Regions from separate parts of the Peribacillus sp. FSL E2-0218 genome, predicted to be linked through region 2. Evidence: riboswitches for the same ligand, from Rfam matches in the RefSeq annotation. Region 2 holds a riboswitch; the other holds the start of a gene.

Region 1 (4,426 bases), 1.9 Mb from region 2:
AGCTCGCTGTCTTTTTTGCCCTTATAATCCACATGCTCCAATTGAAATAATTGAAGTCCAAAGGTATTCGATTCCAGCCATCGCCCATCGCCATCCTTGAAGTTAACGAAATCGACCATCGAATTAATAAGTGTACGCCGGCGTTGCTCCGCTTCCTTTAATTGCTTGAATTCTTCCCTTTTAGCCAAGTAAAGGTATAAGACCATGCCTATCGATAAAAGAAAGAAAATGCCTTCCACTCTCTGTAGTTGAATGAAGACCTCTTTGTTTTGAATATTTGTCGTTAAGAAATAGTCGAACACGACTAGTGTAAGAATCCCGGAAAGGATATATATACTTAAAATGGAACGCTTGGACATGGAGATTCTCCCTGATTTTAAGACATTGCAATGGTAAAATTACATACACATTTTAACAAACTATCGAAGAAAAATATATGCACAATCATAAATAAAAAAACAGGAACCTAGGCGGTTACCTGTTTTTTCGGAAGATGCGTTGGCTCTTTTTCTTTTTCATCCGTTTGTAGATCATGAAAAATGATAAAAAGAGCAGTGCGAGTGCAGCTAACGTATATTGGTTCATCTCCATAGTTAGCAGGCCATATGGAATCAGCGATAGAAAGAAAAAGTAAATCAGGTTTCCCAGTGTCGTTGCCAATAAAAAATCCTTGAATGTAACCGAACTGACTCCTGCTGCCAGGTTGATCAGGCTTGTAGGGATAAGCGGGAAAACCCTTCCGGTAAAGACATACATAAAACCGTGCTCCACAACACTTTCTTGCCATTTTTTATCCAGCTTCTTCAAAAGAAGGTCTTGAAACCAGTTTCTTGCAGCATAGAAGATCAATCCTGATGCTACTACACTCGTCAACCAACTCCAAAGGTAACCATATAAGAAGCCAAATATCGTGACATTGATCGTCAGGAGCAAAATTAATGGGATGATCGTAAATGAATTTTGGACAAACATTAATACGAATGTGACCAAAAAGGTGAGCGTGAGGTTTTCCTTCAAGATGCCAATAACTGACTCCAGGTCACTTTTCCATACTAAAGTGAATAATTCTGCATTTGTGTAAATGAATATTGCAATACCCAACAGAACAATCAAAGTCAGTAATTTTTTCAAAGGGTCACCACCATTCTTACTTATAGTTTACCAGCTTCAGGTTCATTGGTGAAAAAAGAGCTGTCGCAAAATGCAGACAGCTCTTTTACAGTATAGTAGGTTCAGGAAGCGATGATTCCTTTAAAGCCACTTTTCAAACTGAATTCTTTTGTTCATTGCATAAATGATTGGCGCACCAACCAAAAGGACAACGAATTCACCAACTGCTGTGGTGCCCCAGCTTAACCAAAGCGGTAAGTCCAAGGCAAGGTTCAGTTCTATTGCAATCAAGAACATTGTGAACGTGAAAAAGATAATCGTCGCGATCATCCGTCCTTGGATACTTTTAATGAAACGCGAAACAAAAATGACCAGCAGCAGGGCGAGTATGGATTGCCCGACCCCGAAAATCAAGTCAAACGGAACCATGGGTGAAAATAGCAGATTCGAAATGAATACACCGCCTACGATGCCATAGATGTATTTTTTATTGAATACTATCAGATGGTTCAGCATTTCCGGAACCCGGAATTGGTATGCGCCAAAAGATATGGGTTGAAACACGAATGAGACCGCCACATATAAGGCAGCCAAGATCCCGCTTATCACGAGGGTACGATTATTCATTTTATTCTCTCCTAGTTTTTTATCGTGGGATGGTTACGAACCACGTATAGGTTTTTGCCTGAAGCTTAATAGTAGTCTAAATATGCCCCTTTCGTCAATTTGTAAAGAATGGTTATTGCACGACCTAGCTCCATGTAGGCCAAACGGAATTTTGATTTCTTGCATGGAAGGATGATATTATTTTTATAGAGAAGTAGAAGGAGTGAGAGTGACGTGTCAATTGAAAGTGTCAAACATCATTTTAAAAAATGGAATCGAGAAGGCGAAGTGATGGAGTTCGAAACATCAAGCGCTACGGTTTATGAGGCAGCGGATACCATTGGTGTGATTCCTGCGCGGATCGCTAAGACCCTATCCTTCAGGGGGGAAGGTGACAAGGCGATTTTGGTTGTAGCGGCCGGGGATGCAAAAGTCGATAATAAGAAATTTCGCCAGTCATTCGGTTTCAAGGCAAGGATGCTGGCTCCTGATGAAGTGCTCCAACAGACTGGGCATGCTATCGGCGGCGTTTGCCCATTTGGACTGGCCAACGAGCTGGACGTTTTTCTCGATGTATCAATGAAGCGGTTTGAGTCGATATTTCCCGCTTGCGGCAGTACGAATTCTGCCATAAAGCTTACACTTGCTGAATTATTGGAATATTCAGGCGCTGAGGGGTGGGTTGATGTGTGTAAGGATTGGGAAGAAGTGATAATCGAGGAAAAAGGTTAGGAACGGCTGTTATTTTATGAAACGGAAAGATTCGCATCAGTTGGAAATCGCTCGATTACAGAAAAATAACCTGTGAAATCGCCCCAGCTGAAGATGCTCGTGAAGAAATCCCCTAAATGGAGCGTGAAGGATGTTAACCGGAAGCCATCGAAAAAACAATAGCAGCTACCTTAGTCTAAAAACTCTTTATGAAGAAAACATCACGGTCAAGAGTATAGCCCAAGAGCTTGAAGCCTGTCACAAAAATGATGAAGCGCTGGATATACGTAATGCGCTGGAAAAAAAGAATTTCGATATCATGGCTGTGCAAGATCAAGGGGACATCATCGGATATATCGAAAGGCACGAGCTTGGTGAAGGAAGGATTTCGAGGTATTTGAGACACTTTTCACCAAGGGAGCTTGTTTCGGACTCAACCCCCTTGATTCAGCTTCTTCATATTTTCAAGAAAAAAACAAGGGTGTTCGTGCTGGAGAACAACTCAATCAAAAAGTTGATTACCCATGCTGACCTTCAAAAGCCGCCTATCAGGATGCTGATATTCGGCTATATCACCCTATTGGAAATGAGGCTGAGCGATATCATTTTGCATCGATTCGGCGATGGCGGCTGGCACTCCATGATAAGCGAGGACCGTCTGGAAAAGGCAACCGAATTATATCGGCGCCGAATCGATAAAAATGAAGACATCAATATAATAGAGTGTCTGCAAATCAGTGATAAGTTCGATATTATCCATAAAGATCAGGAAATGAGGCGCTTTTTTCAAATCCCTTCAAAAAGTAAGGGGAGGAAGGATGCGAATGCGATCCGGAAATTGCGGGATAAGATTTCGCATGCCAATGAATTGGGGCTGGACATGTCCTGGATGGAAATCATTGAAGTGGTCGAATGCTGCGGTCAGCTGCTCGAAATATCCGAATCCTATCAGTACGAGAAGTAAGAACCAGGCATCCATACTGGTTCTTTTTTTGTTTTTGGTACTTCAATCAAGAGAGAAAGCTGCCTATATTTAGGCAGCTTCCCCAAGGTATTAAAACTCTGGCAGTTGGTCGAGATTATTTTCCTTGATGCCATCAGGCTCACTCCGCAATATGTCACGTCCATATTTATGAAAGACATCAACATTGGCAAGCTGACCTGCCTTCGCCTCGGAAAGGGCAGTAGGGTAGTCAAGTTCGCGGCCGGAATTCGTCTTGATGGCAATGATATTGTCATCATCATTTTTCCTGACAGCAATGATTTCTTCCTTTCCAGTTGAATCAGGCTGATTTGCTTGCGGTGTACCCTGCTGTTTATAGGATTCATAGGCTTTTTCAAATTGGACCATGTTTTTGACACCTCCTATGTATAGGGTGAACTAATTGTTCTGCAATATACAAACCTCATCCAGCTACGCTGTCGACGTATGTAAATACTGAATGTGGTACTTTTTGCATGATTCGATAATCCTGTAAATTTCTTTATTCTGGTAAAAAGCTACTTTCGTCATGGCTGAATAGGGATGAACCTACCTATTTAGATATCTTTTGCTATTGTAAAATTATGGAGTGGAACTATGAAACTGGGAGGCAATCTATGAAAAAACAATTTCTATCATTTACACTAATCGCTGGAATGGTCCTTCATCCATCAGGGACAGTCCCTGCGTTGGCAGCAACACATCCTGCTCCGGCGCATCATGCTGCATCCGCAGATAAGCAGGTCGTTAAAAGGATCGATGTCGAAAAAATCTACAGAAATATTGATTACCTCTCCAAAACACCTCGAGTGGCCGGTACTGAATCAGAGTACAAGGCCGTCCAGTTCATCAAAAAGCAATTCAAATCATACGGCTATAAAGCCAATATCGAAAAGTTCAATTTTTTATCCTATACGGATCCAAATCGGGTTGAGCTATCCATTGGCGGCTTTGATGGGGAAATCAAGCCAAACCATTTAACTTATTCAGTGAATGGAAATCCATCCGGTGAACTGG
Region 2 (4,426 bases):
CGAGAAACCAGTCCTGCCAACGGCTTCCTTGCGTTTCGACACCGATGTTGATTTTGTGTTCGCGCAGCAAGGCGATCAAGCCATTCAGATTTTTCAGAAGGGCCGGATTCCCCCCGGATATGGTCACGAAGGAAAAACCCGAGCCTCCAATTCGCTTCAGCTCGCCCCAAATTTCTTCTGCAGTCATCTGGACGGTATCTTCCTTCCCTGATCCATCCCAGGTAAAAGCCGAATCACACCACGAACAGGAATAATCGCAGCCAGCAGTACGAACGAACATCGTCTTTTGGCCAATGACCATTCCCTCACCTTGGATGGTCGGGCCGAAGATTTCCATAACCGGAAGTTTACTCACTTTCCATCCACTCCCGTCTCGCCTCGGCATAACTTGTCGGTGTTTCATAGAGACGGACAAATTCAACCCTGGCACCCTGGTAATCTTTCATTGAAAGGGCTTCGGCCATTTTTTCGTAGATCCAAACAACCATGTTTTCGGCTGTTGTATTCATGGGCGGCAGCGTTTCATTCAAATAACGATGATCGAGGTGGATTTCAATTTCATTTTTCCATATTTCCTTCATGTCCCCGAAATCAATCATCAAACCGCGAGAATCGGTATATCCGCTCAATCCAAAGATGACCTTGTAGGTGTGACCGTGAAGATTCTTGCATTTCCCCTCATAGTCGTGCAGATGGTGTGCTGCGTCAAAAGTGAATTCCTTGCTGACCAGGACCCTCTTCTTTGTATAGTTCAGCTGGCTGCGCTGTATATCTTCATCTATTTTTTGAAGCTTATCGACGATTTTAAAACCATACATCATGAGTGACCTCCCGTCTGCTTATATAGTCATCCAGCCCTTTTTTGCGCAGCTTACATGCCGGACATTCCCCACAGCCGTCAGATATGACGCCATTATAGCAAGTCAGTGTCTTTTCGCGGACAAATTCGAACGCGCCAAGCTGATCGGCAAGCTCCCATGTTTCTTCTTTATTCAGCCACATAAGCGGCGTATCGATTACGAATGACTGGTCCATCGACAAGTTCAAGGTTACGTTCAACGATTTAATGAAAACATCGCGACAGTCAGGATATCCGCTGAAATCCGTTTCACAGACGCCTGTGACAATATGTTTAGCCCCGATCTGGCTGGCCAGAACCCCGGCAAACGAAAGGAACAGCAAATTCCTTCCCGGCACGAAGGTTGATGGCAATTCGCCGTCTTCCCCGTCTTCCACTGCAATGTCACTTCTCGTCAACGCATTGGGCGCCAGCTGGTTCAGCAGCGACATGTCCAGGATATGATGGTTGATGCCCAGCTCCTTCGCTATTTGTTGGGCGCATTCGATTTCCAAGCTGTGCCGCTGATTATAATCGAAGGTCACTGCCTCGACTTCCTCGAATCTCTCCATCGCCCAAAACAAACAGGTCGTACTGTCCTGACCTCCGCTAAACACTACCACTGCCTTTTCTTTCTTCTTCATTTCTATAAAACTCCTTTTTACGGAAAAAAACAGCACCCTAAGAATAGAGTACTGTTTCTCCTTAGTTTTTTTGAGAGGGTAGCTAGAACCTCTTCCGCCTTAACGCGGAATATACTATTTTCCAACCCAATCGTACCCTGAAAACGAGAAGAAATCAAGTTGTTTGTATAGGGTGACCAGACCTAATGGGAAACTTGGTATCCTGGACAAACCCATTAACATATTCATCATTTTTCCGATAAATAAGTGAACAAACTTATTGATAAAGGGGTCCATTCATTTGAAAAGCATTAAAGGAAAGATACTGGCGGCATTTTCACTCATCATATCTTTATGTATCATCTTAGGAGCATTCAGTATTTATAGTAGCAACAAGTCACTGAAACATTCGCAAAATATTATTGAAGAGGAACTGCCGATTCTGATCGAGAGCGAAAAACTGTTATATAATCTTTCCCAAAGAACGGCATTCGCTAGAGCCTACATTTTATACGGCGACGAAAGTTATAAAGAAAAGTTCTTACAATATACCGATGATAGCCAAAACATCCAGGAGAAGCTTTTGTCTTTGAGCGATTCGGAGGAAGCGAAGGATTTGATCGAAAAAAGTGTGGATTGGAGGACGATGATTGTCGAGCGGGTATTCACCCAATATGAAAAGGGAAATCCGGAACGAGCTAAAGAAATCCTCAAAAACGAAGTGTCACCCATCAGTAACGATATAATGGAGGGCTTCAAGGGACTCGCTTCGGAACAGGAGGAATTGATTCAAGCTTCAGGCGAAACCGTCATGGCAAGCGGGAAATCGGTCAAGGTGACTAGCATCATCATCTCCATTGCCGCCGTCATCATTGGCACTCTGCTCGCAATCGTCACTGCCCAGCTCATTACCGCTCCCCTCCTTAAAATCAGGGATCGGATGAAATCGGTGGCAGCCGGAGAGCTGGATCATGATCCGCTGGAACATAAGTCAAATGATGAAATCGGCGAATTAACGGCATCTGCCAATCAAATGCAGAAAAACCTCCGTGATACGATCGAAAAAACACTGGCTGTATCCGAATCCGTTTCCAACCAAAGCCAAAGCCTGACACAATCAGCATTTGAAGGGCAGCAGGGCAGCAAGCAGATCGCCACCACGATGTATGAACTTTCGGAAGGTTCGGAGTCACAAGCCAACCGGGCAACGGAAATGGTCCGCATGATGGAGGATTTCACCGGTAAGATCGAACAGGCCCATCTTGACGGGGCAGCGGTATTCATGAGTTCAAGCGAAATCCTTACCTTGACAAAGGAAGGAACCATTTTGATGCGCAGTTCAGTCCAGCAAATGAAAACGGTCGATAGCATCGTCAAGGATGCCGTCGAGCAGGTGAAAGGGCTCGATTCTCGTTCACAGGAAATCTCGCAGCTCGTTCAGGTCATCAAGGATATATCCAATCAAACCAACCTCTTGGCCCTGAATGCTGCCATAGAAGCTGCACGAGCTGGCGAACATGGCAAAGGCTTTGCCGTCGTCGCGGATGAAGTGCGAAAACTTGCAGAAGAGGTAACCCATTCCGTAGGGGATATTACCGAAATCGTAGGCACTATACAGTCTGGTTCAAAAAACGTCGTCCGCTCCCTCGAAGATGGTTATTCACAGGTCGATGAGGGGACTAAACAAATTACCCGTACCGGTCAAACCTTTGAGACGATCAATCATTCTGTCGATGACATGAGTACGAAAATCCAACATATTACAGATGAATTGAACTATATCTCTACTAATAGTAAAAACATCAATCTGGCCATCGAAGACATCGCAGCCGTTTCAGAACAGTCCGCAGCAGGGATCGAGCAAGTTTCCGCCTCCGCTCAACAATCCAGCTCGGCTATGGATGAAATCACCAGCCATGCCAGTAAGCTCGAATCTTCAGCGGCGCAACTGATTGAACAAGTCCAGAATTTCAGGATATGATATTGCCGATTCCCGTCACTTGCAGGCGGGAATCGGCGTTTTCCCTATGGCGGGGTTGTTTTATTTTCGTCGATTCGGGGAATGAATCACTATGGACATAAAAAAAACATTAGTGACACTCTCTATCAATAGAAAGCAAGAATCAATATTTTGCTCCATTATCAGAATATTTAGTGTATAATAGATTTATCCAAAGGAATTTTTTTACTATTAAAGAAATGAAACCATGCCTTCGTTTCCTTTTTTCGAAACCCAGGCATATCTAACCACCAGGATTAATGTAAGGTTCTCTTATACATTATCTTTTTAAGTCTTTACTATCATAAATATCCATTATTTTCTCCAAAATTGTAAAAAAAGGTTAATATTCACCCGCTTTATGTTACTATTAAACTAAGACCTTTTAACCCCACAAGGAGGAATTCATATGAAGCATCTATTTAGATTCGTAGCAGAGTTTAACGAAAGGAAAGCACTCGAACGGGAAACCGACGAATTCTTTCGCAAAGAATACGAAAATTATATGAAGCTCCATCCTGAAAACGGAGCAAAAAAGAGATTAGCTCCTAAACTATATGTTATTGATGGTGGTAAAAAAGGCGCTCCTCATTCGTTTTCTGATAGAAAGAAATCCAGTTAACCCTATTTCTTTTACACTCATCCGTAAGATCCTAATCACATCCGCAAAACACAATCCATTTAGAGAAAATATATTAACGAAAAGCTCAGGATTCAGTTCTGGGCTTTTTTGATTTTTCGATTCTTCTATTAACACTATATTAATAGAAGAAACTAGGTATTTTTTTATAAAATGGATTAACTTTAGCATTTTTCATGTTTCAGGTAATGGTTCACAAAATAGGCAAATCGGTTTTTATTGTGTAAAAACCCAAAAAACCGTAAAAAAAGAGCTGTGTTCTTTTACTCATCTTTAAACATATTCAAAACAGTCTAAATAATTGAGTCGATAGACGCAATATCTTA

What was found. Region 2 has a riboswitch for preQ1 ahead of queC (7-cyano-7-deazaguanine synthase QueC). Riboswitches for the same ligand answer to the same signal wherever they lie in the genome.
Region 1: another riboswitch for preQ1. It lies ahead of MHI53_RS02445 (QueT transporter family protein); the one in region 2 lies ahead of queC (7-cyano-7-deazaguanine synthase QueC).

What each region holds. Positions count from the first base shown of each region.
Region 1 is NZ_CP150304.1:508,191-512,616, forward strand. It holds gene MHI53_RS02435 (PAS domain S-box protein) at 1-359, opposite strand, end outside; gene MHI53_RS02440 (VTT domain-containing protein) at 475-1,131, opposite strand; gene MHI53_RS02445 (QueT transporter family protein) at 1,252-1,737, opposite strand; PreQ1 riboswitch class I at 1,743-1,787, opposite strand; gene MHI53_RS02450 (YbaK/EbsC family protein) at 1,951-2,448, shown strand; gene MHI53_RS02455 (hypothetical protein) at 2,579-3,391, shown strand; gene MHI53_RS02460 (DUF3892 domain-containing protein) at 3,482-3,778, opposite strand; gene MHI53_RS02465 (M28 family peptidase) at 4,027-4,426, shown strand, end outside.
Region 2 is NZ_CP150304.1:3,807,796-3,812,221, forward strand. It holds gene queE (7-carboxy-7-deazaguanine synthase QueE) at 1-355, opposite strand, end outside; gene queD (6-carboxytetrahydropterin synthase QueD) at 348-818, opposite strand; gene queC (7-cyano-7-deazaguanine synthase QueC) at 805-1,482, opposite strand; PreQ1 riboswitch class I at 1,538-1,580, opposite strand; gene MHI53_RS18335 (methyl-accepting chemotaxis protein) at 1,763-3,442, shown strand; gene MHI53_RS18340 (hypothetical protein) at 3,870-4,082, shown strand.